3 regions of the Paenarthrobacter sp. NPDC090522 genome follow, and region 1 is predicted to be linked to each of the others. Evidence: riboswitches for the same ligand, from Rfam matches in the RefSeq annotation. Region 1 holds a riboswitch; each other region holds the start of a gene.

Region 1 (10,470 bases):
GCCGCAAGCCTGGTGGAAGGTCATGTGCCTCACGGGCCTGGACTACTTCTCCACCCTCGGTTACCAACCGGCCATCGCCGCCCTTGCCGCGGGCCTGCTCTCGCCGCTGGCTACCCTGCTCCTGGTTTTCGCCACGCTGGCCGGAGCCCTGCCCGTCTACCGCCGCGTGGCCAAGGAAAGCCCCCGCGGCGAAGGCTCCATCGCCATGCTGGAACGCCTGCTCCCCCGCTGGGGAGGCAAGCTCTTTGTCCTTGCGCTCCTCGGCTTTGCGGCAACGGACTTCATGATCACCATTACGTTGTCCGCCGCTGACGCAACAGCACACCTCATCGAGAACCCGTTCGCTCCGGAATTCCTGGAGGGGCAGCACGTGGTGATCACCTTGGCGCTGATCGCCGGGCTGGGCATCGTCTTCCTCCGGGGATTCCGGGAAGCCATCAACGTTGCCGTGGTGCTCGTCGCGGCCTTCCTGGCACTGAACCTTGTGGTGGTCTTCGTGGCCATCAGCCACCTGTTTACCGAATCCCACGTGATCACCGACTGGTGGCGTGCACTGACCACGTCACATGGCGATCCGTTGATGATGATCGGGCTTGCCCTGCTGGTCTTCCCGCGCCTGGCCTTGGGCCTCTCCGGGTTCGAAACCGGCGTGGCCGTGATGCCGCAGATCAAGGGGCGCGCCACGGACACCGACGCCAACCCCGCAGGCCGGATCAAGGGTGCCCACCGCCTGCTGACAACGGCAGCGATCATCATGAGTTCCTTCCTGATCACCTCAAGCTTCACCACGGTCATGCTGATCCCCGCCGCCGAGTTCGAATCCGGCGGCAAGGCCGAGGGGCGCGCCCTGGCCTACCTTGCCCACAAGTTCCTCGGCGATGGCTTCGGCACCGTGTACGACATCAGCACCATAGCCATCCTGTGGTTTGCCGGCGCTTCTGCCATGGCCGGCCTGCTGAACCTGGTCCCCCGCTACTTGCCGCGCTACGGTATGGCTCCCGCGTGGGCCCGGGCACTCCGTCCCTTGGTTCTGGTGTTCACGGTCATCGCCTTCGCCGTGACCATCATTTTCCAGGCAGACGTGAACGCCCAGGGCGGCGCCTATGCCACGGGCGTGCTGGTGCTCATTACGTCGGCATCCATTGCCGTGACGCTATCCGCACGGCGCAAGAAGCAGCGGGCCCAGTTCATCGGCTTCGGCATCGTCTCGCTCGTCTTCATTTACACCACGGTGGTCAATTCGATCGAGCGCCCGGACGGACTCAAGATTGCTGCCCTGTTCATCCTGGGCATCATGGTGGTGAGCTTCATTTCCCGGATCCGCCGCGCCTTCGAGTTGCGGGCCACCCATATCAAAATGGACGAGAAGGCCCTCGAGTTCACCGCGAACAACAGTGATGGTCCCGTCCGGATCATTGCCCACGAGCCCAAGCACCTCAGCGCGGACCGGTACCAGGAGAAGCTGGAACACGCCCAGCAGGCCAACCACCTGCCCAAGGACTGCGGCGCACTTTTCATCGAGATCATCGTGGACGACAGCTCGGACTTCGAGCAGGAACTCCAGGTAGTGGGCAAGGAACGCCACGGCTTCAAGATCCTGGAAGTCCACAGCAACAACGTGCCCAATACCTTGGCTGCCGTACTCCTCCACATCCGGGACGTCACGGGCTTCATGCCGCACATCTACTTCCGCTGGACGGAGGGCAACCCGATCTCCAACCTCAGCAAGTTCCTCTTCTTCGGCGAGGGCGAGATCGCACCGGTCACCCGGGAAGTGCTGAGGGAAGCCGAGCCGGACATCACCCGCCGCCCCTGGGTCCACGTGGGCTAAGCCCCCAGTCCTACCTGCTGGCCGCGGGCACCAGGACCCAGAGCACCTCCACCGTCTCATCCGTGGGGTTGATCCAGGTGTGGGGCTCGCGGCCCGGGAAGGAAAGGGTATCCCCCTCTTCGAGGTCATATTCCTCGTTGGTCAGGATCAGCTTGATCCTGCCTTTGACGACGTGCAGCACGTCAACATCGCAGTCCACGGCATAGAGTTCGTTTTCGCCACGCCCCCGCGGCTCGATGGTTGCCTGCAGGATCTGGAGCCTGCGCTCGGAACGCGCCGTCAGCAGCCGCTCCACAATGCCCTGGCCACCCAGGGAAATGCGCGGTCCATCGTCGCGTCGCGTCAGATGCGTTTCGGGCGCTGCGAACAAGTCGCCAACAGACACGGACAGCACCTGGCACAGCGTCACCAGGGAGGCCACTGACGGTGAGGTGAGGTCCCGCTCCACCCTGCTGAGGAAGCCTTTGGTCAGTCCCGTCGCGTCTGCAACCTGCTCGATGGTGAGCCGCTGCGCCTGCCGGGCTGCACGGATTCTGGAACCGATGGCAACGGGAACATTGCTGGGTTCAACGGGTAGAGCCTTCATTCACAAAACCTTTCAGGCCCGTCCGGGAGGCCCTGTCATTGGAGCCAATAGTAGCCGGACAGCCACGGCAAAGACCCAGAATCCGCGGAACCATGACCAAACCACCTTGACTGTTACTCCCATCACAACATATCCTCATAGGCAACAAGTGTTGTCTGTGAGGCACACAACACACGTCCAACTCCGTTCGTCAGCACAGAGACTTCGACGCCCTGCAGGAGTATCGTCGAATACCCCAACCTCCGTGCATCAGCTCCAAGGAGCCACTCATGGACTCTTCGTTCATCAACATCGCCATTGTGGTGGTGTATTTGCTTGCCATGCTGGCGTTCGGTTGGTGGGGCAAGTCCCGCACCAAGAACAACAGCGACTTCCTGGTGGCCGGTCGCCGCCTGGGACCGTTCCTCTACACCGGCACCATGGCCGCGGTTGTCCTGGGTGGCGCATCCACCGTTGGCGGCGTTGGCCTGGGCTACAAGTTCGGCATCTCCGGCATGTGGCTGGTGGTGGCCATCGGCGCCGGCGTCCTCTTGCTGAGCCTGCTGTTCGCCGGCACCATCCAGCGCCTGAAGATCTACACGGTCTCGCAGATGCTGAGCCTCCGCTATGGAAGCAAGGCCACCCAGACCTCCGGCATCGTCATGCTGGCCTACACCCTCATGCTCTGCGCAACCTCCACCGGCGCCTACGCCACCATCTTCGTGGTCCTTTTCGACTGGGAACGCTGGCTGGCCATCGCCGTGGGCGGCGCGATCGTGCTGGTTTACTCCACCATCGGTGGCATGTGGTCCATCACCCTTGCTGACCAGGTCCAGTTCATCATCAAGACCGTGGGCATCTTCCTGCTGATGCTGCCGTTCGTCATGAACGCAGCCGGCGGCCTGGACGGCATCCGCCAGCGCGTTGATGCAAGCTTCTTCCAGATCGACGGCATCGGCCTGCAGACCATCATCACGTACTTCGTGGTGTACACGCTTGGCCTCCTGATCGGCCAGGACATCTGGCAGCGCGTCTTCACGGCAAAGACCCCCACGGTTGCACGCTGGGGCGGCGCAACCGCCGGCGTCTACTGCATCCTCTACGGTGTAGCCGGCGCCCTGATCGGCCTCGCCGCACGCGTGGCCTTGCCGGACATCGACGTGGCAAACCTCGGCAAGGACGTTGTCTACGCCGAGGTGGCAACGCACATCCTGCCCATCGGCATTGGCGGCCTGGTCATGGCAGCTGCCGTTGCCGCGATGATGTCCACCGCCTCCGGCGCACTCATTGCCGCGGCCACAGTGGCCCGCGCAGACGTAGTCCCCTTCGTCGCCAGCTGGTTCGGCAAGACCATCAACACCGACGACACGGAAAACCCCGAGCACGACGTCAAGGCGAACCGCTACTGGGTCCTCGGCCTCGGCGTCCTGGCGGTCCTGATCTCCATGGCGGCCCAGGACGTGGTCGTGGCCCTCACCATCGCCTACGACATCCTGGTAGGCGGCCTCCTCGTCGCCATCCTCGGCGGCCTTGTATGGAAGCGCGGAACCGGCATCGCCGCAGCCTGGTCCATGGCCGTGGGCTCGGTCCTTACCCTGGTCCTGCTGATCCTCTTCGCAACGGGTGTGATCGAGAGCGCCGACGGCGTCTACGCGAACGATCCCATCTACTGGGGCCTCGGCGCTTCGTTCGTGACGTTCGTGGTGATCTCACTGCTCACTCCGCCCACCGATGCCGCCGTCCGCGCGGCGTGGGACAAGCGGGTTGCTGGAGCCATCTCGGATGAGCTCCCGCTGGACGCCCACCCGGTCACCAGCCACAAGGCCTGACAGGCTCGCTTCACTGCGGTAAACCAAGCAATTCACGACGGCGGCGCCACCCTTCGCGGGGTGGCGTCGCCGTTTGCGTCGTCCCCGGCATCCACAAGCACACCCACCCCCATTGCGGGGAGGCATTAGGATAGGACGCAGCTTCAAGAGATGTGGCGCCAAGCTCCGACTGGCCGCACACCAACCCCATGTTCACGGGTGGTTCGGATGAGGAAGCGGCCCGCCCCGGACCAGAGACAACCGAGCGGGCAAGAGCACTCCCACCAAGGAGCAGTCCTTGCCGTACCAGGCTGAAACCAGCACGATCCAAGATCCCGCACACCGAGCAGGCGCATCCCAAGCGGCCCTGGTCAACACCAGCCCCATCGAAAGCGCCGCCCCCGCAGTCCGGGTGATTCCCGTCGTCAACCTCGTCCAAGGCACGGTGGTCATTGCAGCGCGCGGCCGCGCCGAACGATTTCACCACCCTGATCCCCGGCTGCTGGCCGCGGCATTGGCACGTTCCGTCCGCGCCGCACGTTGGTGTTCCGCGTCGCAGACGCTGACGGTGACCGTTACCGCCGTCGGACGTGCCGCCGGGCGCGAGCGGCTCTTCAACCTGGTGCCGGCTGCCTAGGATTCGTCGCCGTCGCCGCGGAATTCTTCCTCGGCCTCATCGAGCGGCACAATGCGCTCGTCGTCGTCCGCCACCTCGCCTTCCTCTGCCCAGGCCTCGTCCACTTCCTGGTCCTCGTTGTAGTCGTAGGCCGGATCCGATTCGATGGTTGCCCGTTCCGGGTGGTGGGGATGTGATTCGGTGCTCATGCTGCAACCTCCGTCCGATGGGCCGCACCAGGCGGTCCACTGACCGATGTGCGGGGAGTGCCCCGCCCCTGTCTAACCATCTGAGCACCGCCTCAGGAAGGGGTCAAGGGAGGGCTGCCGACGGCCGCAGCGCCGCTGCAGCAGGGTACGGAATTAAGGCATGCCGAACATTCCCGCTAAGGAATACCAGCCAAAAATCCCCGGAAATAAGCGGTACAGTGGGCGGTGCAAAGGGGCCGTAACCGTCCCATCAAGCCCAGGAGAAACAGTGCAACAGCACCAGGAATCCCACGGTCCGTCGAGCCCCGCTCCGGCCCCCCACCCCGCAGACGAAGCCCCGCGAACACCCACGCAGTCGGATATCCGGCGCTGGCGGCAGTACCTGGCAGACGAACGGGCCGAGGCCGCCGTCTACCGCGAACTCGCCCAACGCCGTGACGGCGAGGAACGGCAGATCCTCCTGGCCCTGGCAGAGGCGGAAGGCCGGCACGAGGCCCACTGGCTCAAGCTGCTCGGGGAACACGCCGGCATGCCCAAGGCGGCGTCCGCACGCAGCCGGCTCCTCGGTTTCCTGGCGCGGCACTTCGGATCCGTCTTCGTCCTCGCGTTGGCCCAACGTGCTGAGGGGCGCTCCCCCTATGGCACCGACCCGTACGCCACCCCCGCCATGGTGGCCGACGAGCAAATCCACGAGGAAGTTGTCCGCGGCCTCGCAACCCGCGGCCGCAACAGGTTGTCCGGCACGTTCCGCGCAGCGGTTTTCGGCGCCAACGACGGCCTGGTCAGCAACCTTTCCCTGGTGATGGGCATGGCCGCGACGGGCGTTTCCAGTGCCGTCGTGCTGATGAGTGGCGTTGCCGGCCTGCTGGCGGGTGCGCTGTCCATGGGTGCCGGCGAGTACGTCTCCGTCCGGTCGCAACGGGAACTGCTCAACGCCACCCTTCCCACCCAGGCCACGTTGGCCGCAGCGCCGTCCTTGGACGTGGAGCACAACGAACTCGTCCTGGTGTACCTGGCGCGCGGCATGACCAGGGAAGCTGCTGAACACCGCGCCGCAGAGCGCCTGGGGCTCTTCAGCTGCGACTGCGATCCCAGCCTTTCGCTCCAGCCAGAGAAGGAAGAAGTGGCGGACGAGCACGAGACCGTCGGTTCCGCATGGGGCGCTGCCATGTCGAGTTTCTGCTTCTTCGCCTCGGGCGCCATCGTCCCCATCCTGCCATTCGTCTTCGGCATGGTCGGCTGGAACGCGCTGATCCTGGCCGGAGCGCTGGTGGGCATTGCACTTCTGGCGACGGGCGCCGTCGTCGGGCTGCTCTCCGGAACGTCCCCGCTGAGCCGTGGCCTCCGCCAGCTGGCCATCGGCTTGGGCGCCGCAGCTGCCACCTACGGACTGGGCCTCCTCTTCGGAGCGGTGATCGTCTAGGCCTCGCCGGCATGAATAGACGGGACCACCCCGGTCCCGTAATGTTGGTTCGTCCTCTGCGCTGCCTGCGTGAACGGGGCCTGAGGAATGGAGAACCGTGGACACCGAGCATGGGGAGTCGCATGCGCAAGAACCCCGCCGTGCCGGCAAGGCGCTGCGTTTGCTCCTCGGCCTGGTCATGGCGGTGGTTGCGGCTGTAGTCGCCGTCCTGGTCAGCGGTTTCCTGCACGGCGATCCACGCATTACGGCCCTGGTCCCGGGCGCCGCCCTGCCCAACGCCCAACAAGGCGGACCAGGCACGCACAACCCGGCGCGCGCCCTCAACGCTCCCCCGCCCGGGCTTGAAGAGGCCGATGCCCCGCTGGCGTCACCTCCCGCGCCGGCCTTCACGAGCGATTCATACAAGTTCCTGGCGACGAACGACGACGGCACACCGGTTGGCTATTCGCCGTGCCGGCCGCTGCACTACGTGGTCAATGACGCCTCGGCGCCCGCGGGAACGGATGGGCTGCTCCAGACTGCGTTGGCCAACGTCTCCGCCGCGACGGGCATCCAGTTCGTCAATGACGGCACCACGGACGAGCTGCCCACTGCGAAGCGGGAGCCCTACCAACCGGCGAAGTACGGCGAGCGCTGGGCACCGCTGCTGATTTCCTGGACCACGCCGGAGGCCGCACCCGCACTGGAGGACAAGGTCATTGGCACCGGTGGCAGCACCATGTATTCGCTGAACAAGGGACCCAAGAGTTACATCACGGGCAGCTTGGAACTCGATACGCCACAGATCTCCGAGCTCCTCGCCGAGGAAGGCGGCTCGGATTACGTCCTGGCCGTCATGCAGCACGAACTGAGCCATGTGACGGGGTTGGACCACGTGGATGACCCGGTGCAGTTGATGTATCCGGAGATCGGCGCACCCGATGGTTTGGCTGACGGAGACCTGACCGGCCTGCACCTGTTGGCGTCTGCCCCCTGCCGCAAGGACATCTAGGCCCGCTCTTGGCCGGAGCCGGACCATGGACTTCCCGGCGGGCGCGGTCCTATGCTGTCCCCAACGGCCGACGGCGGCGCCCCAACCGCGGTTCCGGGCCGTCGCGTCAGGGGGTTCGATGGAACCTGATGGGTCGCCACAAGGGCCAGACCCCTATCCCCCGCCGCGTCATCTCCCTCCTGCGCAAGGACCGCTGCAGCAACCCACTCCACAGATCAGGCACCGCACCGTGGCCGCGGTCTTCTTCTTTTTCGGGGTCCTGGGATTGGTCTGCGCAGGTGCCTATTTCGGCGGAGACCTGCAGCCGCTGTGGGGTTCGTCCGCCCCGCAAAGCCAGTCCCCGCGCCCGGGGGTGCTGCCGTTCGGCCAACGGGAAGACCCGGTTCCGGGGCGGGAGGAGGCCGACGCTCCCCTGGGCACGCCCGCGCCCTTGCAGCGGAGCAGTACGGCCTACAACTTCCTGGCGGTCAAGACGGACGGAACACCCGTGGCCTACTCCCCCTGCCGCCCCATCCATTACGTGGTGAACTCGACTCTGGCTCCCGCGTCCTGGCAGTCCTTGGTCGAGGAGGCTGTGCGGCAGGCCAGCCTGGCGACGGGACTCCACTTCGTTTACGACGGCCCCAGCTCGGAGCAGCCCACCAGCAACAGGGCCGGCTACCAGCCTGAGATGTACGGCGACCGCTGGGCTCCCGTCCTGATTGCCTGGACCACCCCGGAGCAGGTCCCGCGGCTCACGGGCCAGACCGTCGGGCTGGGTGGCAGTTCGTCGATCGGACTCAGTAACGGCTACAAGGCCTATGTCACCGGCACGGTGTCCCTGGATGCGCCGCAGTTCGCCGGCATCATGGGGTCCTCCCAGGGCAGGGAGATCGGCGTGGCAGTGATCATGCACGAGTTGGGACACGTCCTGGGCCTCGACCACGTGGATGATCCCCGCCAGCTCATGTACGACCAAGCCTCATGGGTGCGCCAATACGCGGCCGGCGACCTGACGGGCCTGGCCAAGCTCGGCTCCGGTCCGTGCAGCAAGGACTTCTAGCGCTCCTTTACAGGACGCCCGGCCCGTCCGGCCACGATGTCCACCGCTTCCTCCACGGTGTCCACCAGGAAGATCCGTTCAGCCATGGGCCTTCCCGCGGCCAGGCTTTGCAGCATGGGCCACGCGGGGAAGCTCCGTTCCCAGTGCTCGCGTCCCACCAGCACCATGGGCGTGACGGTTTCCGGCGCACCGTAGTAGTTCTCGCACGCGTCCTGGAAGATCTCCTGCACGGTCCCGGCCGAGCCCGGGAGGAACACGATTCCGCCGTTGCACAGTTCCAAAAGGATGGCCTCCCTGATGGCGTTCGCGAAGTACTTGGCGATGTGCGTCGCAAACAGGTTGGGTGGCTCATGACCGTAAAACCAGGTGGGAATGCCCAGCGTGGCCGTGCCTTCCGGATGATGTTCGACGACGGCGGCGGCCTCGCGCGCCCAAGCCGTCACCGACGGCCTGAACCCCGGAACGCCGGCGAGCGCCTGCAGCGCCGCGCGGAAGTCGTCGTCGTGCGTTTCGCTCAAGTACGCACCCATGTTGGCCGCTTCCATGGCACCGGGACCGCCGCCCGTGGCGACCGTGAGACCGGCCTGCGCGAGGAGGCGTCCCAGTCGGGCAGCATCAGCGAACTCCCGGGTGCCGCGTTGGGCAGCATGGCCGCCCATGACTCCCACCAGTGTGGAACCCGGGAAGGCCCCGTTCTGGAGCGCCTCATCCAGGGCGTCGCCGATCGCGTGGTCATGGAGTGCAGCGGCGAGCGTCGCATCGAGGCTTGAGCGCTGGCCCGGAAGGATGCTCCACTGGTAGACCTTGGCATCCAGCGTGTCCTCGTACTCAGTGGCGGAGATGTCTTCGTAGAGTTCCTGTGCGGTGTAGAGGCTGCCGCGGTAAGGGTTGAACGGCACTCCGCGCAGCTTGGGGAAGATCAAAGCGCCGCGGCCCCGGAGGGTCTCTTCCACGCCGTCGTCGAAGGTGCATCCGAGGAAGATGGCACCCTGCGGGCTAAGGGAAAGCAGTTCCCGTGAGCGCCCGCGGAGGTCCAGGGACTGCGCGTGCCAGCCGTGCATGGAAGCAGCTCCGGCCCCCACCAAACGGTCGAAGTGAACCACGCTTTCGACGTCGAGCGTCCGGGGGCTGGGGTTCAAGGCGCCGGAGGGATTCATGGTTTCAGCGTAGTGCGCCGGAAGGTTACACCGCCGTTTGGGGCCCGGGACACCGCCCATGCATCATGAAGCATGACCAACACTTCCGGCGCTCCCACGCGCATCGGCGTCCCCATCCGCCTCAGCAGCTCCGACGCCCCGGACGCCCGGGTGGGCGAGGCCAACGAACTGTTCGTGTTCATTGTGGAGTTGCTCCGCGAGGCCGGTGCCGAGCCGGTGCTGCTGACCCCGGAATCCGTGTTGGAAACAGAACTGGGCGCGCTGGACGGGGTGCTCCTGCCGGGCGGCGGCGACCTTGACCCCAGGCTGTACGGACAGGAACCGGTGGAAGCCGTCTACGACGTCAACCCCGAACAGGACACGCTGGACCTGGCCGTTGCGCGCGCAACGCTCGACGCCGGTCTGCCGCTCCTTGGCATTTGCCGAGGACACCAGCTCCTCAATGTCCTCTATGGGGGAACCCTCATCCAGGACATGCTTCCGTCCACCGTGGTGCACAGCGGCCTGGATCCGGATGATGCCGCCGCGAGCGAGTGGGCGTGGCATGACGTGGTACTGGCCCCCGGCTCCCGGACCGCTGCCCTCTACGGCTCCACGGACGGCACCACGGTCAAGATCGCTTCGGGCCACCACCAGGCCGTGGCTACCGTCGGCGAGGGCCTGGCAGTCACAGCCATTGCCGACGACGGCACCATCGAAGCACTGGAAGATCCCGCCCGGTGGGTGACGTCCGTGCAGTGGCACCCAGAAGCAGCCCAGCTTCCTTCCGCCGAGCGTCTCCTGCCTTTCAGCGCCTTCGTAAAAGTGTGCCGGAAAGCTACCCAGGAC
Region 2 (10,470 bases), on a different contig from region 1:
GCTGCGTTGGCCGACGGACCCTCCCGCCTGCGGGCACCACTCCATTCCCGGGACTCCGTGCTGATGATCCAGGCCTTGCGCCAGCTCGGCGCGACGGTCACCGAAGTACCCGGCGACGGCGATTACGGCCCGGACCTGGACATCACACCGATGGATCCGTCCGTCGCGGGCGGCGAAACAGCGATCGACTGTGGACTCGCGGGAACGGTCATGCGCTTCGTCCCACCCCTGGCGGCCCTGCGCGCCGGCGTCACGGTGTTCGACGGCGACCCCCACGCCCGCAAACGCCCCATGGGAACCATCATCGAGGCTTTGGTCGCACTCGGCGTGCCCGTCCGCAGCGAAGGCGGCAGGACGCCGTCGGCCCTTCCGTTCGCGGTGGAGGGCTCGGGCGAAGTCCGCGGCGGGCACCTGGTCATTGACGCCAGCGCTTCCTCCCAGTTCGTCTCGGCCCTGTTGCTTGTTGGCGCCCGCTTCACGGAGGGGCTGCACCTGGAGCACGTCGGCAAGCCGGTGCCCAGCCTGGACCACATCAACATGACGGTCGCAGTCCTGCGCAGCGTCGGTGTCCAGGTGGACGATTCCGTCCCCAACCACTGGCGCGTGGCCCCCGGTCCCATCAGGGCCTTCGACCAGCGCATCGAACAGGACCTGTCGAACGCCGGTCCGTTCCTCGCGGCAGCACTTGCCACGCGCGGCACCGTCCGGATCCCCAACTGGCCCCTCGAGACCACCCAGGTGGGTGACCTGTGGCGGAGCATCCTGGCATCCATGGGCGCTGAGGTGTCGCTGGAGAACGGAACCCTGACGGTCAAGGGCGGACCCGAGATCCTGGGCGCCGATTTCGACGAAACCAGCGAGCTCGCCCCTACCGTCGCCGCATTGTGCGCGCTGGCCACGGGCCGCTCCCGCCTCACCGGCATTGCGCACCTCCGGGGCCATGAGACAGACCGCCTTGCCGCACTGGTGGCCGAAATCAACCGACTCGGCGGAAACGCCGAAGAGACGGCCGACGGCCTCATCATCCACCCGGCCGCCCTTCATGGCGGTGTAGTCCACAGCTATGCGGACCACCGCATGGCCACGGCCGGGGCCATCCTGGGCCTCGCCGTTGAGGGCGTTCAAGTGGAGGACATCGCAACAACGTCGAAGACCATGCCGGAGTTTCCGCAGATGTGGGCAGCGATGCTCGGCCGGACCCCGGCTGAGGCTTCATCGGGCGGGGCCACGAGCTGACCATGGGCCGCGACGCACGCTCCTGGGACGAATCGGACGTACGGATCCGGCCCAACAAGAAGGGTTCCCGCCCCCGCACCAAGGATCGGCCCAGCCATGACGACGCCGTGATCGGCAGGATCATCACGGTGGACCGCGGCCGATATACCGCAGTGGTTGGTGAGGACACCGACAATGAGCGGGTGGTCATTGCCGCACGTGCCCGCGAACTGCGCCGGAACCCGGTGGTCCCGGGTGATTTCGTGGCACTCGTGGGTGATGTTTCCGGTGGCCCGGACACGCTCGCGCGGCTGGTCCGCGTCGAGGAACGCCGGACGCTCCTGCGCCGCAGCGCGGACGACACCGATCCCATCGAGCGCGTCGTGGTGGCCAACGCGGACCAATTGGTGGTGGTTGTGGCTGCAGCGAACCCGGAGCCTCGCACCGGCTTCATCGACCGCGCACTGGTAGCAGCCTACGACGCCGGCATCGAGCCGCTGCTCCTCGTCACCAAGGCGGATGTCAAGGATCCTGCCGAACTGCTGGCCAATTACCTCAGCCTCGACTTTCCGGTCATCATCAGCCGCACGGCGGATTCGCAGGCCTCCGGCATCGATGCACGTTCAGACGACGGGCTCTCCGCCCGTTTGGACAGCGACGCCGTCTCCCGCCTGCGTTCCCACCTCGACGGCAAGGTAACCGTCATGCTGGGACACTCCGGCGTGGGCAAATCCACCATGGTCAATGCCCTCACAGGAGCCGAACGGGCGACCGGTGGGGTCAATGCCGTCACCGGGCGCGGACGCCACACTTCCTCCTCCGCCCTGGCCCTCAAACTGGCGGACGCTCCTTCCGGCAGTTGGATCATCGACACCCCGGGCATCCGTTCATTCGGCCTTGCCCACGTTGATGCCGGCCGCATCCTGCATTCCTTCCCCGACCTGGAGCCCGGCACGGAAGCCTGTGACCGTGGCTGCAAACATGACGCGAGTGCAGTGAACTGCGGGCTGGATGAGTGGGTCAACCAAGGCAATGCCGGCCCTTCCGGCGTGGCCCGCCTGGCTTCGCTCAGGCGCCTGCTCGGTGCCGACCCCCGCCTGGAGGCCAAGGAAACCAAGGAATTGGGCACCGTCAACTGAGGGTCGGAGCCTCACCTCCCCCGGGGCGTGGAGGATTCACGATAGTTTGGTGGCATGACCCAACCCGTTTCCAGCTACAACGATGACTTGCGATTGGCCCACGTCCTGGCCGATTCCGTGGACGCCCAGACCATGGACCGGTTCAAGGCCCTGGACCTGCAGATCGAAACCAAACCCGACCTGACGCCGGTCACGGATGCGGACAAGGCCGCTGAGGAAGCCATCCGCGGACAGTTGTCGCGTTCACGCCCCCGTGATGCCGTCCTCGGTGAGGAATTCGGAAGCAGCGGCCACGGTTCACGGCGCTGGGTCATCGACCCCATCGACGGCACCAAGAATTTCGTCAGGGGCGTCCCCGTGTGGGCAACCCTCATCGCCCTGATCGACGAAGGCGAACCCGTGGTGGGCGTGGTCAGCGCACCAGCCTTGGGCAAGCGCTGGTGGGCGGCCAAAAGCATGGGCGCCTACATGGGCCGCTCGTTGGCCTCGGCCACCCGGCTGAAGGTTTCCAACGTTTCCACGCTCGCGGATGCGTCCATGTCCTACTCGAGCCTGTCCGGCTGGAAGGAGCGCGGGAACCTTGACGAGTTCCTCGGCCTCACCGAGGACATTTGGCGTACGCGCGCCTACGGGGACTTCTGGTCCTACTGCCTGGTGGCAGAAGGCGCCGTTGACATCGCCTGCGAGCCCGAACTGAACCTCTATGACATGGCGGCCCTCGTGCCGATCGTCACGGAGGCGGGCGGCCGGTTCACTTCCCTTGAAGGTGAGGATGGCCCCTTCGGCGGCAACGCACTGGCAACCAACTCGATCCTGCACTCCGAGGTCCTGAAACGCCTCAATCCGGGAATCGACGATCTCCTCTGAATTTTCGACGGCGGACACCTCCCCTGGGAGGTGTCCGCCGCACTTTATTCGCCAAATCCGCCCTTTCCGCATCCTGCGTAACAATGCGCTTAACAAAGTGGACGGCTTTGTATCCGGCATGCGGGGTGCCTTAATGTCTACTACAGGTCACGAGTGCCAGCGCTAAACCCCGGTTTGCTGGCCGGCAACCCTCCATTCGCGGTGGGGTGCCCCGGGTGACGACCAGGCCGGTCCGGAACGGATACGGCAAGCGCGGATCCCCCGCAAGGGGGTCCCTCTTGAGTGAGGTCCCATGAGCACTGTTACGTTCGAATCCACCGTCCTTCCCACTGCCACGCAGGAAGCCGCGGCCGCCAGGCCCCTTGCCGCCGTGACTGGCGCCGAACTGCAGGCGCCCCTGATCCAGGGCGGCCACGTCCGCTACGCCAACCTCGACTACGGAGCTTCCGCGCCGGCGCTGACCATCGTGTCCGCGTACCTGAACGAGGTCCTGCCGTACTACGCGAGCGTGCACCGCGGAGCCGGATTCGCGTCCCAAATCAGCACGTCCGTCTATGAAAACTCCCGCGAGATCGTGCGCGACTTCGTGGGCGGGCGCCCCGATGACTCCGTCATCTTCACCCGTAACACCACCGACTCCCTCAACCTGCTGGCCGGCTGCCTTCCGCAGATCGACGGTACGCCAACCGGCGAAGTCCTGTACCTGGACATCGAACACCACGCCAACCTGCTGCCGTGGCAGGGCGTACCGCACCGCAGCGTCGTAGCCGCTTCCACGCTTGCTGCGACCCTCGCCAACCTGCGCCACGAACTGGCCCAAGGCGGAGTCTCCCTGCTCGCGGTCACCGGCGCCTCCAACGTGACAGGTGAAATCCTGCCCATCGCGGAACTGGCCTCCCTTGCCCACGAATTCGGTGCCCGCATCGTGGTGGACGCTGCCCAGCTCGCCCCGCACCGCCGGATCAACATCGCCGAAGCGGACGTCGACTACGTGGTCTTCTCCGGCCACAAGCTGTATGCACCCTTCGGTGCCGGCGTAGTGGTAGGCCGCCCCGATTGGCTCGACGCCGGAACGCCGCACCTTGCCGGCGGTGGCGCAGTCCGTGAAGCCCGCCTCGACTCCGTCAGCTGGGCGACAGGTCCGGCCCGCCATGAAGGCGGATCCCCCAACGTCCTTGGCGCCGCCACCCTGGCCCGCGCCACGCAGGTCCTGGCCGGCCTTGACCAGCAGGCCTGGCACGACCACGAGGCCGCCATCCGCTCCTACCTTGTGGAGGGCCTGCAGGCCATCGAGGGGGTCACCGTCCACCAGATCTTCAGTGATTCCACGGACACCATCGGTGTGGTCAACTTCTCGGTGGAGGGATTCGACGCCGGTCTGGTAGCCGCCTACCTGTCCGCGGAACACGGAGTGGGCCTTCGCGATGGTCGTTTCTGCGCACACCCGCTCCTCAAGCGCCTGGGCCTGCCGTCCGGTTCCCTGCGCGCCAGCTTCGGCGTGGGTTCCCGGCTGGAGGACGCCGCCCGGCTGCTTAAGGGAATCCAGGAACTGAAGGGCACCGGGCTGGGCTGGGACTACGTGGTGGACGAGGGCCGCTGGGTTCCGGCGAACGACCACCGCAGCTATCCCGAATGGGCCCCCAACACGCCCGGTACCGCAGGCGCTGCTCCCTGCACCGTGGACTGACCGCACTTTGCCGTGACCCGGCCAGCCCTGCCTTGCTGTAAATTCGTAGGGTACTTCCGGCGTTCGCGGTAGAGGAGTCTGTACACACCATGCGGTCCCAAGACCCTTCCAAGGGTTCGCATCAACCCAGCGGTCCCAAGCTGCACGCGGTCCGGCGCAAGGAACTGGGGCAGAGCTTCCAGGATGGCGGCGAGCACTACCATGTGGTGCGTCCCGGCTACCCTGCAGACTCCGTGGATTGGCTTCTTCCTGCCGGCGCGAAGTCCGCGGCCGACATCGGCGCGGGCACGGGAAAATTCACCACGCTGCTCGTGGACCGAGGTCTTGAGGTTACCGCCGTCGATCCTTCCACGGACATGCTGGCGCAACTCCGCCTGTCGTGCCCGCAGGTCCATGCGTTGGAGGGCACCGCCGAGGCGAGCGGACTGGCGGACTCAGCTTTCGACGTCGTCAGTGTTGCCCAGGCCTGGCATTGGTGCGATCCCGACAAAGCCAGCACGGAAATCGCCAGGGTGCTCCGTCCGCATGGCGTCCTGGGCCTGATCTGGAACCAATTGGATACTTCCGTCCCCTGGGTGCACCGCCTTTCACGCATCATGCATGCCGGCGACGTACACAAACCGGGTTTCCGGCCGGCCATCGGTCCGGAGTTCACCGGCTTGGAATGCCATGTCACCCATTGGGAGGATGCTGTGTCCCCCGGGGACATCATGGAATTGACCAAGTCGCGCAGCTATTACCTTCGAGCAAACGAGGCTACCCGTGCCAAGGTCATGGGAAACCTGGAGTGGTACCTCTACGAACACCTCGGCCACGCCCCTGGCCAAACCCTGGCCCTGCCGTACGTGACGCAGACGTGGCGGGCCCGCAAGGCCTGAGCCGCCCTCCCACGGTAGGCTTGGAACGTGAAGACCAGTACGCCCTCCTCCTCGATCGAGGACTACGTCAAGGTCATCTACTCCTTCACTGAGTGGCAGGACAAGCCCATCACGTCCTCCCAGCTGGCCCAACGGCTGGGCGTAGCCAATTCCTCGGTGTCCGAAATGGTGCGCAAGCTCAAGGACCAGGGCCTGGTGGACCACCAGCCCTACAGCGCCATCCGCCTGACGCCCGACGGCATGCGACTGGCCTTGGCCATGGTGCGGAGGCACCGGCTCATCGAGACGTACCTTGTGGAGGAACTCGGCTACCGCTGGGACGAGGTCCACGACGAAGCGGAAATGTTGGAACACGCAGTCTCTGACACCTTCATTGAACGCATGTCCGCCAAGCTGGGCCACCCTGTCCGGGACCCGCACGGAGACCCCATTCCCTCATCCGATGGCTCCGTGGAGCTACCGCACGCCTACCGCATGATCGAACTGGACCAGGGACACGCGGGCCGCATCACGCGCATCAGCGACGAAAACCCTGACCTGCTCCGCTATCTGGCCGCCGAAGACATTGCCTTGGACGCCCGCATCGAGATTGTAGGCCGCAAGCCCTTCGGTGGCGCCCTGGTGGTAAGGATCGGCAGCGGTGCCCAGCGGCGCGACTTCGACCTCGCCGATGAAATTACTTCGGCCTTGTGGGTGCAGAGCACCGAGGTGCACGAAGGCTGCGTCCTCGCTGACGTCTGAGCCGGGCACCGCCCCAGGTCAGGACGCCGCCCCCAGCGGCCCGCCGTCGTCGGACGTTTGGTCCGGAACAGCGGCACCTGCCTCATCGCGCTCCGGGTTGCGGATTCCGACGGCGGACGCCACCGCCCCCAGGACGAACAGTCCCGCCGTGACCAGCAACGCGTTGTACAGGCCATCCCGGGTAAAGACCGGGCCCACGATCAAGCCGGCGAAGGCGATGCAGATCAAGCCGGCGATGCGGGCTACTGCGTTGTTGACCGCGGAACCGATCCCCGCCTCTTCAGGTGGAACGGCACCCAGGATGGCAGCGGTGAGCGGGGCCACGAGCGTCGCAAGCCCCAGCCCGAAGACCACTTGGCCGGGGAACACCTGTGTCCAGTAATTGAGTGGCTCCTGGACGGATAAGGACATCAGGAAACCTGTCCCGCACAACAGGGGTCCCGCGGTCATGAACCACCGCGGACCATACTTTCCGGCAAGGCCGCCAAAGTAGGAAGCGGCGAGCATCAGGATCACCGTCCCCGGCAGCAACGCGATTCCCGCCGCCGTAGCACCCATGCCGCCCACCTGTTGCAGGTAGATGCCCAGGACAAAGAAGCCCAGCGAAATGCCTCCGTAGATGGCCAAGGTAGCGAGATTGCCCCAGCCAAAGTTCCGGATGGCGAAGAGCCCCAGGGGAAGCATGGGCTCGGAGGTCCTGCCCTCGTGGAACAGGAAGAACCCCAAAGCCACACCGCCCAGCAGCAACGGAACCCACACGAAGGGGCTGGTCCACCCCAGCCTGCCCTGTTCGATGAACGCGAAGACCGGGCCGCCTAAGCCGATCATGGCCAGCAAGGCGCCCGGGTAGTCGATCCTCTTGCTCTTGTCCCGGGCCGCGTCCGATGCCCGCAGGCCAGCCAACATAGGCCAGATTGCGGCGGCCGGAACCACGTTGATAAAGAAGATCACCCGCCAGGACAAGAGGTCTACAGACACTCCACCGATCAACGGTGCCACGATCGCCGCGGCACTGGTCCACCCGGACCACTGGCCGATTGCCTTGGACTGCGCCGGACCGGAAAAAGACGTGACGATCATGGCAAGGGAGCTGGGCACCAGCAGTGCCCCGGCAATGCCCTGCAATGCCCGGGAGACCACCAACACCTCGCCGTTCCAGGCAAGTCCACACATCACCGAGGTCAGTGCAAAACCAGCCAGGCCCCACTGCAGGATCCGGGCGCGGCCAAAATGGTCGGACAGGGAACCGGCCACCAGGATGAGGGCACCCAGGGTGAGGAGGTACGCATCCACCACCCACTGCTGGATCACCAGCCCGCCGCCCAGTTCACGCCCGATGGCCGGCAAAGCGAGATTGACCACGAAACCGTCGAGGATGGCGATGAAGGAAGCCACAATAGCCACCAGCAGCACCTTCTTCTGCAGGGGCGTGCTCGGCTGTATGGCCTCCGGTTCAGTCATGAGCACAGCCTACGCTTGCCGTATCGTTGAGTGGTGATCAGCAGACGTGATGTGGCCGTTGCCCTCGATATCTCCATGGAAATGGCCCAGCGCCACGGCATCCCGTCGCGCTTGCCCGAGGCAGGCCTCCGGGATCTCCAGGACAACCCGCCGCCATGGCTGGTGCAGTCCCGTGCCAACCGAACCGGGAAGCGTCCGGTCTGGGTACAGCTCACCTGCGCTGTCTGTGGTTTTTCCGAGGCCGCCCGGCCCAAGAAGTGGTGGCCCGACTTCTCCTTCGTCTACTGCGGGCACCACCGGAACTCCGAACTTCCGGAACTGTTCCTGGGTGATGTCCGGAGCGAATACGAGGGCATCGGCAGCCGCTTTGTCGGCGTCGTGGACGTCCGCGAGGACCGTTAGCCGAACTCCCCCATCTCGGACGGGATCGCGAGGAGCTGGACCACCCTGCCGTCGCGAAGCACTGTCAACGGGAAGGGCTGGCCGATAGCATCGGCGAAGAGCAGTTTCTGGAGGCTCTCGGCGCTCGATACCGCCCGGCCTTGCGCCTGAAGCACCAGGTCCCCCGGTTCCAGCCCGGACTGCTCGGCCGGAGAGCCTGCCATGACCTCCACTACGCGAAGGCCTTCCTTTTGGCCTGTGCGGACCACTGCACTGGCATCGAGCGGAATGGGCGTACTGACCAATCCGAGGTAGGCCCGCCGCACCCGCCCGTCCTTTAGCAAGGAGGCGATGATGCGCCGCGTCGTCGCGTTAATGGGTACCGCGAGCCCCAGCCCCAATCCCGCAACCGCGGTGTTGATCCCCACGATCCGACCCCTTGTATCCGCCAAGGCACCTCCGGAATTGCCGGGATTCAAGGCAGCGTCCGTCTGGATCACATCCTCGATCAGCCGCCGGTGTTCTCCCGCACGGACAGGGATGGAACGGCCAAGGCCGCTCACCACGCCCGCAGTCACCGAGCCCGCCAGGCCCAGGGGGTTGCCAACCGCAATCACCAACTGGCCCACCCTCAGGGAGTCCGCGTTGCCCAGCGCCGCTGGCGGCGGCGTTGCCTTCAGCCCACGCACAACGGCCAGGTCGGACAACGGATCAGCTCCCACCAGTTCGACGTCGCTGTGCTTTCCGTTGGCAAACACAGCCCTGCCGGATTGGATCCCGGCCACCACGTGGGCGTTCGTCAGCATGTAGCCATCGTCAGTGAAAACCACGGCCGAGCCACTGCCCATCCGCACCCGGCCGGTGCGGCTCTTGCTGGTCATCTCAATGGCGGCAACGTGGGGCGTGACGGTGTCCGCTACACGGACCACCGTCTCCGAGTAGGCGCCAAGGATCCGGTCATCGTCCTGCTGCTCCTCCGGGAAGAGTTCTTCCGGCTCGGTGCCCATCACATGCCTCCTGCCACCCACCGTGCTTATCCACTACAACCAGCAGGAAGGGACTGGTAGTCCACGTTTGGATACGCCGTGGGTGAACGGGGCTTCCCGGCCCGCCGCCTGGGGCATGGCAGCAAAAAGCCCCCGGACAATGTCCGAGGGCTTTCGCAGGTGGAGATGGGGGGAATTGAACCCCCGTCCGATGTCGTGTTGTCAGGGCTTCTCCGGGCGCAGTTTGCGTCGGATTTTCTCGGCCCCAGCCATCCTGCAAACAGGTGGCTGATCCGGGCCCAGTCATCTAAAAGTCCCGTTTACCCCAATGACAAAGGCAAACAGCAGTGGCTATCTAAATGACGCCAGGAACCGGGGCGATAGCAACCTCGGGCTGACGGACTGTCTTACTGCTTAGGCAGCGAGAGCGAAGTCAGTGCGCTTAGATTCGGCACTTATTGGTTTGCAGACAGCGTTTACGAGATAATTCTGCATCCTCGGCCCGCTTCACCTGTCGCGACTAACATCGTCGAAACCGATCATCCCCGTATTTTGTTACCAAACCGGCGGCCTCACCAAGCTCCGCCGGACTATCCATCATAACGCATCTACCGGAACGTTCATTCCCTGGACACGCCGTGACCGGTCAGCGCCTGTTGCGCTCCCGTAGTTCCCGCAACGACTCGCGTTTGTCCTGCTGCTCACGCAGCGTCTGGCGCTTGTCGTAATCCTTCTTACCGCGGGCTATGGCGATCTCCACTTTCGCGCGGCCGTCAAGGAAGTACAGTTGCAAAGGCACCACGGTGAATCCGGACTCACGGATTTTGTGCGAGATTTTGTCCAGTTCCTCGCGGTGCAGCAAGAGCTTACGACGGCGGCGGGCGGCGTGGTTGGTCCAGCTCCCCTGGTTGTACTCGGGGATGTGGATACCTTCCATCCACAATTCGTCGTTGTAGAACGTACAGAACCCATCCACCATCGAGGCGTGCCCCTCCCGGAGGGACTTCACCTCGGTACCCATCAGGGCAATGCCTGCCTCGTAGGTATCCAGGACATGGTAGTTATGCCGGGCCTTCCGATTGGTGGCCACTACCTTACGGCCACTTTCCTTGGGC
Region 3 (10,470 bases), on a different contig from region 1:
GAATCCCGCCAGGAGCGGCAGGAGAACCGGCAAAAGGAGCGTTCCGACGTCGGACGGGCCGCCAAAGTGCGGCGAAACCGCCCACGCCACGGCCGCAACGGTGAGCACGCTGCCCAGGACCCGCAGCCCGGTAAGGGACCGTTTGCCGCCTGGGGCAATGCCCAGCCGGTCCACCAGCAGGCCACTGAGCGTTTGACCCGTCACGGACGCCACCGTGAACAGCGCCACACCAAGGAGGCCCACGGTGAATGATTGGGCGAAGACGAAGAAGGCTCCTACGGCACCGGCCATGACGTAGAACGGCGGAAAGCTGCGCGAACGGACCGCAGGAACAATCCTCGCCAGCCCCGCCCTGCCTTTGGGGGTGGCCAAGGAAATCGCGGCGATCACCACCAGGCCCGTGGTGAAGCTCACTACCGCGGCGGCGATGCCGTCGTCCAGGGTGCCAGCCAACGCTCCATTGATGCGTCCCTGGACCGGGAGCACCAGCCCCGTCAGGACGGCGAGGGGCAGGCCAAGGGCAAGCGGAAGGCTGGAACGGCGGGTAGGGTGCGGCACTGTCACCACACTACTTCAGGCATCATTGCTGTATGAGCAACCCCGAAATCGACGAAATCCCCATCCGCGACGACATGATCCGCCTCGGCCAACTGCTGAAGCTCGCCAACCTCGTTGAGGACGGCGTGGAAGCCACGGAGCTCATCAAGAACGGCCTGGTCAAGGTCAATGACGACATCGAAGAACGCCGCGGCCGCCAACTCCACGCCGGCGATACCGTAACCGTCAACGGCCAGACGGTCCGGATCGCTGCTTCCTAGCTGAGGACCTTGTGGGTGAGGAATTCGCCCACGTGCCCGATCTCCTGCTGGTTGATGCCGTGCCACATGCCCGTGTAGAGCACCTTGGTGAGGTCCACGTGCTTGCGCACCCAGCCCATGGTGTACTCGATCTTGTCCTGGGTAATGACGGGATCCTGCTGGTCGCGGCCCCAGAAGAACGGCACGGAACCGTCCAGTTCGGCGTCGCGGAAGGCGGCGTCAGCACCGGCGTCGATCACGAAGCCTGAAAGCCCGACGACGGCAGCAAAGTCCGCGGGCCGGTACCGGAGCATGGTGGTTGCCATGGCCATGCCCATGGAGAAGCCCAGCAGCGTCACCGAGGAGTGGTTGGCTTTGACGGTGTCCAGCCACTCCAGCGCGTACCCGGCCGCCAGCTTCACGGCATCGAGCGAGTAGTCGATGGACGCCGTGAGCGGGAACCACGTGAAGCCCGGGCCCATGGGCATGGGGGCGCGCAGGGAGGCCACCACGAAGCCTTCGGGAAGGACTCCGGCGAGGCTGAAGAGGTCGTCCTCGTTGGATCCGTAGCCGTGGAGCAAGACCAGGAGCGGCTTTCCCGCCCTTTCGGTTTCGTCATGGGACCACAGGACAACGGGCGCGGGGAATGCAACGGCTTCAGTCATGGGTCTATTCTTGCAGTTACCCATGGGTAACAACCTACGGTGGCGTAGGTTCGCAGGCACGAGTCCACAAGGCAGGATAGGAAGAATGAGTTCATTGGTGACGCCAGGCGATGGAATCCAAACGCATCCTTGGAGCCGCTACGTAGCGCTGGGAGATTCCTTCACCGAGGGCATTGGCGACCCCGAGCCGCAGAACCCCGGAGGCTTCCGTGGCTGGGCGGACCGGGTGGCCGAAGAGCTCGGCCGCGGCCACGACGATTTCGCGTACGCCAACCTGGCCATCCGCGGCCGCTTGCTGCAGCAGATCGTGGACGAGCAGGTTGGCCCGTGCTTGGAACTTCAACCGGACCTCGTGTCCATATCAGCAGGCGGCAACGACCTCATCCGGCCTGGTGGCGATCCTGACCTCCTGGCCGAGAAGCTGGACGCAGCCGTCCAGGAACTGAGCTCGGGCGGGGCAACGGTGGTCCTGTTCAACGGCCCGGACACAGCTTCTTCAGTGCTCAGCCGGATCCGCGGCAAGGTGGCCATCTACAACGAGAACCTGCGGACCGTCGCCGCCCGGCACGACGCCATCGTCGCGGACATGTGGTCCTTGCGGCAGCTCGCCGACACGCAGATGTGGGACGAGGACCGCCTGCATTTCTCGCCCCTCGGCCACCACACCATCGCGATGATGGTGCTGGAGGCGTTGAACGTCCAGCACACGCTCGAACCCCTCGTCCCCAAGCCCCTCCCGCCCCGGACCTGGCGGGAAGCCCGCTCTTCGGACCTCGTGTGGGCGCGCGAATACTTTGTCCCCTGGGTGATCCGCCGCCTGCGGCACCAGTCCTCCGGCGACGGCATCACGCCAAAACGTCCGACGCCGGGACCCGTCTTCGGGCCCAACGCCACCGGATTGCCGCGCGGCTAGGCGTGGTCGCCTTGGAGCCAGACGACGTCGTTCGCCTCCGACTGAGCCGCCAGCACCTCCGCGCTCCGTTGGCTCCGACGGCATCAGAAGCAGTCCGCAACCTCCTCGCTGTCCAAGCCCAGGAGTTTCCCTACGCGCGCTGGTCCCTGGCCCAGCGGACTCCCGAAGCTTCCGCTGCGGATGTGGAGCAACTCGTGGCAGACGGCACCATCCTGCGGACCCACATCCTCCGGCCCACTTGGCACTTTGTGCACCGCGACGACCTCGGCTGGTTGATGGGCCTGTCCGGGGAACGGCTGCATCAGGGAAACAAAGGCATGTACCGGCAGACGGGGGTCGATGCCGCCTCGGCCGCCCGAAGCTCCGGCCTCCTCGCCGAAGCCGTTGCGGGTGGCGCCCATAAGACCCGCGAGGAACTCTCCGCGGTCCTGGAGGACGCGGGGTTCCCGGGCAAGGGACTCGGCTTCGTGTACCACCTTATGCATGCGGAAATCAGCCGGATCCTGGTCAGCGGCAAACCTATCCGCTCGGCCGGGGGTGCCCTCAAGCAGACGTACGCGCTGTTCGGGGAACGGGTACCCGAGCCTGGACCTGACGCTTTGGACGCCGATGAACGGGACCAGGCTTTGGGCCAGTTGGCCTTGCGGTACTTCACCAGCCGTGGACCGGCCACGGTCAAGGATTGCTCGGCGTGGTCCGGCCTGACCATGAAGGACGTGAAGCGTGGGCTCGAGGTAGCCGCCGACGTCGCCCCTGGGGCCTTGGCCTCGCTTCCGCTCGACGGGCTGGACTTCCACCTGGCAGCGGATGATGTTGCCGGGTTGGAGCGGACCGGGGCCGCCCGGGAGGTCGGCTCAGATCCGGACGCCGCACTCCCCCGCGTTGACCTCATCCAGTGCTACGACGAGTACGTCATGGGCTACTCGCAGTCCCGGCACTACCTCGGCGGGGTGGCACCCTACTTCCCGGAAAACGGCGGCCCCATGCACGTAGTCCTGCTGGATGGCAGGCTGGCCGGCTGGTGGCGCCACGCATTCGCCGGTGGAACCTGTGAACTCGATGTCCGCCTGAACCAGCCCGCCACGCCCGCCGTCCAGCGGGCACTGGAAGCCGAAGTGGACCGTTATGGCAGGTTCCTGGGCATGGAAGCCAGGCTGGCCTGACGGCAATGCCTGTTGGACAGCTTGCCCGGTGCCCGGCTCAGGCGAAGAAGGACTCCCGCAACTGCGCCGAGAGTTGCCCGATCTCAGTGAGGAAGCCGTCGTGGCCGATGGGAGCCTCGATCACATGCACCGGAACGTCACCCGGCAACGCGTCGGCGAGTTCCTTGGACTGGGCCGGAAAATAGAGCCGGTCCGTGTCCACGGCGGCAATAAAGAACTCGGCAGTCGTGCGGCCCAGGGCCTCCTGCAAAGTACCCCGTCCTCGCGTGACGTCGTGGCTCATCAGGGCCTCGGTGATGGCGATGTAGCTGTTGGCGTCAAAGCGCCGCACCAGCTTGGTGCCTTGGTGGTCGAGGTAGCTTTCCACCTGGTACCGGCCGCGCTTCCCCAGGATGGCTGCGGCGAGCGGGGTTTCCTGGTGCTGCGGTTCGCGGCCGAAACGGACATCCAATTCCAAGGCGGAGCGGTAGGTGATGTGGGCGATCCTCCGGGCCAGGGCGAGGCCGGCCTCCGGCGCGGCACCCTGGTAGTAGTCGCCGTCGTTGAAGTTGGGGTCCTGGCGGATGGCGAGCGTCTGCGACTGCGCGAAGGCGATTTGTTCTGCGGTGCTGTAGGCACCCACGGACACCACCGCACAGCGCTTGACCCGCTCCGGGAAAGTCACAGCCCATTCGAGCGCACGGGCACCTCCCATGGAACCGCCCAGTACGGAGTGCCAGGCGCGGATTCCCAAGGCATCGGCCAGACGGGACTCAGCCTCGGTGGTGTCACGGAGGGTGACCAGCGGGAACCGGGAACCCCACGGTTTTCCGTCCGGAGCCGCTGACGACGGCCCGGTGCTGCCGTTACAACCACCCACGATGTTGATCGAAATGACGAAGAACCTGTCGGTATCGATCGTGGCACCTGGCCCTACCAGTTGCTCCCACCATCCGTCTTCATCGGTGGCGCCGCGGGCGACGTGGGTACTACCGGTCAGGGCATGCTCCACCAGCACGGCGTTTGAGGCATCGGCGTTCAGCTGGCCCCATGTTTCGTAGGCCAACACCACATCGGGAAGGAAGCCGCCGGCTTCGAGTTCCAGCGGGCCCACGTGGGCGTACTTGAGGGTTCCGTCTGCTTCCTCGGATGTGGGAAGGGCTGTAGCAGTAATGGTCATTCCTTTGACACCTAACCTCGCGCTTGCCCACCGCCTTTCATGCGGCAGGCCAGGTCTTCACCCGGGGCACCCCACCGCGGAGGAGGGTTGCCGGCCAGCAAGCCGGGGCTGTCACTGGCACTCATGACCTAATACGTAAGAGTCTAGGAAGAACACAGCCGTTCTGGCGAAGAATGTGACAGCTGTGTGACGGTTTGGAGCATCTTCGTTCATGAACGAGCACCCGGCAGCGCCGCCCGGCGAATAATCGTCGGCCGGGTGGCGCCACCGTATTTCACGGCAGATCCGGCGTCAGGCGCCCTTGGCCGCGCGGAATCCCGCCTCAAGGTCGGCGATGATGTCATCTGCGTGCTCAATGCCCACCGCGAGACGGACCAGTCCCGGAGTAACGCCGGCTACAGCCTGCTGCTCTACGGTCAACTGGCTGTGGGTGGTGGAGGCCGGGTGGATCACCAGGGACCGGACATCGCCGATGTTGGCCACGTGCGAGTGCAGCTCCAAGGCGTCCACGAACCGCTTGCCCGCCTCCACGCCGCCCTTGATGGTGAACGCGACAACGGCACCGGTACCGCGGGGGCCGTACTTGCGCCCACGCTCAAACCAGGGGCTGGACGGCAGCCCCGCGAAGGCGACGGATTCGACGTCGTCATGGGCTTCCAGCCATTCGGCCACTGTGGTGGCGTTCGCGACGTGACGCTCCACGCGCAGGCTCAGGGTTTCCAGGCCTTGGGCGATGAGGAACGCGTTGAACGGAGAAACCGCGGAGCCAAGGTCGCGCAGCAACTGGACGCGGGCCTTGAGGATGTAGGAAAGGTTGGCCCCGAGCGCGCCGTCCTTGCCGAGGTCGCGGGCATAGACCAGGCCGTTGTAGCTGGGATCCGGGGTGTTGAAATTTGGGAAGCGCTCCGGGTCCTTGCCGAAGTCGAAGTTTCCGGAGTCCACAATGACGCCGGCAATCGCCGCACCGTGGCCACCCAGGTATTTGGTGGCCGAGTGGACCACGATGTCGGCGCCCCATTCGATGGGACGGATCAGGTACGGGGTGGACAGCGTGTTGTCCACGATCAGGGGGACGCCCGCTTCGTGGGCAACCTTGGCAATGCCCTCAATGTCCAGGACGTCCTGGCGCGGGTTGGAGACAACCTCGCCGAAGAACAGCTTGGTGTTCGGCTGCACGGCGTTGCGCCACTGCTCGAGGTTGTCCGGGTCCTCGACGAAGGTCACGGAGATCCCGAACTTCTTCAGGGTGTGGGCCAGCAGGTTGTAGGTTCCGCCGTAGAGGCTGGGGCTGGCCACCACGTGGTCGCCGGCTTCGGCGACGTTGAGGATCGCGAAGGTTTCCGCGGCCTGCCCGGAGCTGAGGAGCAGGGCGCCCAGGCCACCCTCGAGGCTGGCTATCCGCTGCTCCACGGCATCCTGGGTGGGGTTGCCGATACGGGTGTAGATCGGGGCAAGCTCGGCCAGGGCGAAGCGGTTGGCGGCACTCTCGGCGCTCGGGAACACAAAGGACGTGGTCTGGTAAATCGGAAGCGAGCGGGCACCGGTGGCGGAATCGGGTTCCTGGCCTGCGTGGATTTGGCGGGTTTCGAAAGACCATCCTTGGGACATTGCGTTCTCCTCTTCGTGGCGCATGGGTTCGGTGGATTGTGAATGCTTCGAACTGCGGCCAGTCTAGGAAGGCCCCGCGACAATGCACAGGTTTGTGACGAAGACAGTATTTTTCGGTCTTCGGGCGTCATTCCGGCGTCCCGCCATGAGGCCCGGCACCGCCCTCCAATAACATCCCACCTTGGTTAGGCTTGACTTAGCTGAGACCCGAATCACAAAGTGCCAAGATGAAGCCATGCGCATGGATCACGTCTCTTACGCTTGTGAACGAGATGGCCTTCTGGCCACGACAGAACGAATTTCCGCGGCATTGGGAGTGGACGCAGTCCGGGGCGGAGTGCACCCGCGCTTCGGTACCCGGAACATGATCATTCCCCTTGCGGACAACAAATACCTTGAAGTGGTGGAGGTCCTCGACCACCCCGCTTCGGATAAGGCACCCTTCGGCCAGGCAGTCCGGGCACGCTCGGCAGCCGGCGGCGGTTGGATGGGCTGGTGCGTCGCCGTTGACGACCTCGCTCCGTTCGAAGAACGCCTTGGCCGTTCCGCAGTTCCCGGCAACCGCAAGTTCCCCGACGGCCGGGAACTCGTTTGGCAGCAGATCGGCATCCTCGGCTTGATCGCCGATCCCCAGGTGCCGTACCTGCTCAAGTGGGAAGGCGATCCCGGCCTGCATCCCTCCAAGGTCTATGAAAGTGACGTCAAGATGTCCAGCCTGACCATTGCGGGCTCGGCGGAACGTGTCACCGAATGGCTGGGCGAGCCCGTGGAAAAGCCGCTCGAGGACGTCGCTGTCCAGTGGATGGCTCCGCACGGCACGCCCGGGATCATGTCCGTGACCTTCGAAACCACCTCGGGCGCCGTCACCATCTGACGCCCCTGCAAGAAACTTCGGCCGCTATCAGCGGGTGCCAATGGCGTCACCTGCGGATGGCGGCCGAATACCTTTAACTCCCAACTGGGTCGCACTTGTGCGCGTTTAGAGCGCTCAAAACGCGCACAAATGCGACCCAGTTGGGGCCTGCTAGCCGAGGCCTACTGCCTTGCCGAACAGGCTGAAGCCAACGAATGCCACAATGTCCAACAGGGCGTGCGCTATCACCAGTGGCATGACCCGTTTGGTCCTGGTGTAGAGCCAGGCGAACACCAAGCCCATCACCACGTTTCCGATGAAGGGCCCGAAACCTTGGTACAGGTGGTAGCTTCCGCGCAGGACAGCACTGACGAGGATCGCCAGCGGCGTGCTCCAGCCGAACTTTCCGAACCGGTCCAGCAGGTAGCCCACCACGATCACTTCTTCAACGATCGCGTGGCGTATGGCCGAGAGGATGAGCACCGGGACGGTCCACCAGTAGGCGTCCAATCCACTGGGCAGGATTGCCGTGGTGATGCCCAGCGCCCGCCCCACTGCGTACAGGCCCAAGGACGGTATGCCGATCGCGGCGGCGAGGCCCAGGCCCTGGAGAGAGTCCTTGCCGGGCCGGGCGAAGTTGAAGCCAAGGCGGGCGAACGCCGACCCACCTGCTGATCCTCCGGTGACGTGCAGGGACAGGAAATAGAACACCAGGACTACCGGTACCAGCGCGAACAGGATGTCCAGCAACTGGTACGTGAGGTCGAAGTATTCGCGCGTGCTTTGGGACCTGTTGAGGGTGGACGTAGCCTCCGACAAGGGGGCGCGGGTCAGCTTGTCCAGGAGTTGCACCACCGAATAGACGGCGGACTGGCCCAGGGAGAGGCCCAGCACAATGAGGACTTCTGCGCGCAGGCGACGGCGGGAGGCTAGGAGCATGTTCCTATCTTGCCCGTAGTTCCTGCCACTTTGCCGGGAAGGCCAGCCCTATGCTTGGTGGGATGAGCGCCCCCGGCAGAATCTTCATGATCAGGCATGGCCAGTCCGCTGCCAATGCCGACACCTCCATCTACAACCGCGTGCCCGACTACAGGATCCCTCTGACGGCAAAGGGCGTGGAAGAGGCCCGGATCGCCGGAGAGCAGCTTCGCCGCAAGCTCGACGGAGAGCAGGTCTGCGTTTACGTTTCCCCCTACCTGCGCGCCTACCAGACCCTGGAAGCACTGAACCTTGGTCCGCTGGTGGAACGCGTCATCGAGGAACCCCGGCTCCGGGAACAGGACTGGGCCAATTTCCAGATCGCCGGGGACATTGAGGACCAAAAGGAACTCCGCAACCTGTACGGCCACTTCTTCTACCGGTTCCGGGAGGGCGAGTCCGGCTCGGATGTCTACGACCGCGTCTCGTCCTTCATGGAAACCCTGTACCGGCATTGGGAGAAACCAACGTACGCGCCCAACACGCTGCTGGTGACGCACGGGTTGACCATGCGGCTCTTCTGCATGCGCTGGTTCCACTGGACCGTCGAGTACTTCGAATCCTTGAACAACCCCGGGAACGCTGAACTGCGGACCCTGGTCAGGACAGACGACGAGCTGTACGTCCTTGATGAACCCTTCAGCCAGTGGGTGCCACGGAACGTGGACGACTCCGTGCTGGACGCTCCCCCGATGCTGTTCTGACGCCTACGCCGTGACCCCCGCCGGAGCCACGATCACTTCCGTGCCCTTGGATTCAAAGGCGGCCCTGTGCTCCGGCGAGATCCCGGCATCGGTAATGAGGTGCCGGAATTCGTAGCCGGCCATCGCGGCGAACGAGCGGCGGCCTACCTTCGAGGAATCGGCAACCACGTAGGACTCGGTGGCCCGCCGCGCCATGACGGTGTTCACCATGGCCTCGCCTTCATCGGTGATGGTGGGGCCAAGGTCGGGGTCCACGCCGTTGACGCCGATGAACGCAATGTCCAGCGCCACCTTCTGCATGATGACGTCCGTGTAGGGGCCCACGAGTTCGTAGGAACGGGGATTCAGGATGCCACCGGTGACCATGATCTTGATGTTCGGACGCACGGCCAACTGCGAGGCGATGTTGATGGCGTTGGTGACCACCGTGAGCGTGGGCCGGTTGGAGGGTGCGTTCAGGTCCTCACGGGTGGACAGCAACTGGGCAAGAGCCGTGTTGGTGGTCCCGCCGCTGAGGCCGATCACCGCTCCGGGGCGGATCAGCGCGGACGCCGCCAAGGCAATGTCCTGTTTGGCCTCTGCATGGTCGTCACGGTTGTAACGGCCGGGGAGATCGTAGGCCACCGATCCAGTGGTGGCGCCACCGCGGGTCCGGCTGAGCAGGCGCTGCTTGGCAAGGCTGTCCAGGTCGCGCCTGGCCGTTGCCGGAGACACGCCAAGCCGCGTCACGATGTCCTCGACTTCCACGTGGCCGGATTCGGCCAGGAGGTCCAGGATGGCGGTCAGCCGATCGGTGCGGGTCATGACAAGCCTTTCGCGTCGGTCCAGCTATTTCGCTTTGGCGAACAGCGTCAGCATACGTGCAGATTCCAGCACCAGGGCGTCCCGGCCGGCCTTGAGGTACTTCCGGGAATCCACCACTGCAGGGTAGGCATCGAGGTACTCACGGACGGCGCGGGTGAAGAACCCGTTCAAATGTGTGGATACGTTGATCTTAGTCATACCCGCCCCGATCGCAGCTACGAGCATCTCGTCTGTGACGCCGGAGGAACCGTGAAGGACCAGCGGTTTTCCCACCGCGGATTTCAGCCGGGTGATGAGGTGCAGGTCCAGTTCGGCACTCCGCTCGGTCATGGCATGTGACGACCCGACGGCGACAGCGAGCGCGTCCACGCCGGTTGCTTCCGTGAAGGCAGCAGCTTCCCCCGGGTCCGTCCGGACGCCCGGCGCGTGTGCCCCGTCCTTGCCGCCGACCTTGCCGAGTTCGGCTTCCACGTAGACGCCCCGGTCGTGGGCGTAGCGGGCTACCCGCCGCGTGACTTCCACGTTCCAGTCGTAGGGCAAGTGGGCGCCGTCGTACATGACGGAGCCGAAGCCGAGGTCCACTGCAGCGAGTGCGAGGTCTTCGGACTCGGCGTGGTCCAGGTGGACGGCGACCGGAACGTTGGCGTCCCGGGCAATCGCCAGGGTGGCCAGGCCGATCGGTTCGAGCCCCCCGTGGTAATTGGCACAGTTCTCGGAGATCTGCAGGATCAGGGGCACGCCGGCGGCTTCGGCTCCGGCCACGAGGCCTTCGGCTGTTTCCACGTGGATGACGTTGAAGGCGCCCTGGCCTGTGCCGTTGGCCGCG

What was found. Region 1 has a riboswitch for S-adenosylmethionine ahead of ACIQT2_RS17560 (hypothetical protein). Riboswitches for the same ligand answer to the same signal wherever they lie in the genome.
Region 2: linked by a shared signal. The riboswitch ahead of ACIQT2_RS03175 (aminotransferase class V-fold PLP-dependent enzyme) and the one ahead of ACIQT2_RS17560 (hypothetical protein) in region 1 are both predicted to bind S-adenosylmethionine.
Region 3: linked by a shared signal. The riboswitch ahead of ACIQT2_RS04755 (homoserine O-acetyltransferase) and the one ahead of ACIQT2_RS17560 (hypothetical protein) in region 1 are both predicted to bind S-adenosylmethionine.

What each region holds. Positions count from the first base shown of each region.
Region 1 is NZ_JBIVXL010000014.1:89,654-100,123, reverse strand. It holds gene ACIQT2_RS17575 (APC family permease) at 1-1,831, shown strand, start outside; gene ACIQT2_RS17570 (helix-turn-helix domain-containing protein) at 1,842-2,417, opposite strand; gene ACIQT2_RS17565 (sodium:solute symporter) at 2,687-4,225, shown strand; SAM riboswitch class IV at 4,367-4,486, shown strand; gene ACIQT2_RS17560 (hypothetical protein) at 4,503-4,841, shown strand; gene ACIQT2_RS17555 (hypothetical protein) at 4,838-5,029, opposite strand; gene ACIQT2_RS17550 (VIT1/CCC1 transporter family protein) at 5,298-6,452, shown strand; gene ACIQT2_RS17545 (peptidase M10A and M12B matrixin and adamalysin) at 6,607-7,443, shown strand; gene ACIQT2_RS17540 (matrixin family metalloprotease) at 7,673-8,485, shown strand; gene ACIQT2_RS17535 (LOG family protein) at 8,482-9,642, opposite strand; gene ACIQT2_RS17530 (gamma-glutamyl-gamma-aminobutyrate hydrolase family protein) at 9,715-10,470, shown strand, end outside.
Region 2 is NZ_JBIVXL010000002.1:226,854-237,323, forward strand. It holds gene aroA (3-phosphoshikimate 1-carboxyvinyltransferase) at 1-1,236, shown strand, start outside; gene ACIQT2_RS03165 (ribosome small subunit-dependent GTPase A) at 1,239-2,354, shown strand; gene hisN (histidinol-phosphatase) at 2,409-3,221, shown strand; SAM riboswitch class IV at 3,367-3,480, shown strand; gene ACIQT2_RS03175 (aminotransferase class V-fold PLP-dependent enzyme) at 3,514-4,908, shown strand; gene ACIQT2_RS03180 (class I SAM-dependent methyltransferase) at 4,998-5,786, shown strand; gene ACIQT2_RS03185 (metal-dependent transcriptional regulator) at 5,814-6,527, shown strand; gene ACIQT2_RS03190 (MFS transporter) at 6,546-7,988, opposite strand; gene ACIQT2_RS03195 (hypothetical protein) at 8,064-8,390, shown strand; gene ACIQT2_RS03200 (S1C family serine protease) at 8,387-9,376, opposite strand; RNA gene ssrA (transfer-messenger RNA) at 9,534-9,902, opposite strand; gene smpB (SsrA-binding protein SmpB) at 10,002-10,470, opposite strand, start outside.
Region 3 is NZ_JBIVXL010000003.1:166,540-177,009, forward strand. It holds gene ACIQT2_RS04730 (DMT family transporter) at 1-567, opposite strand, end outside; gene ACIQT2_RS04735 (RNA-binding S4 domain-containing protein) at 591-818, shown strand; gene ACIQT2_RS04740 (alpha/beta hydrolase) at 815-1,462, opposite strand; gene ACIQT2_RS04745 (SGNH/GDSL hydrolase family protein) at 1,548-2,375, shown strand; gene ACIQT2_RS04750 (winged helix DNA-binding domain-containing protein) at 2,378-3,538, shown strand; gene ACIQT2_RS04755 (homoserine O-acetyltransferase) at 3,576-4,697, opposite strand; SAM riboswitch class IV at 4,712-4,826, opposite strand; gene ACIQT2_RS04760 (bifunctional o-acetylhomoserine/o-acetylserine sulfhydrylase) at 4,989-6,329, opposite strand; gene ACIQT2_RS04765 (VOC family protein) at 6,541-7,179, shown strand; gene ACIQT2_RS04770 (CPBP family intramembrane glutamic endopeptidase) at 7,330-8,097, opposite strand; gene ACIQT2_RS04775 (histidine phosphatase family protein) at 8,160-8,840, shown strand; gene ACIQT2_RS04780 (DeoR/GlpR family DNA-binding transcription regulator) at 8,844-9,644, opposite strand; gene ACIQT2_RS04785 (class II fructose-bisphosphate aldolase) at 9,669-10,470, opposite strand, start outside.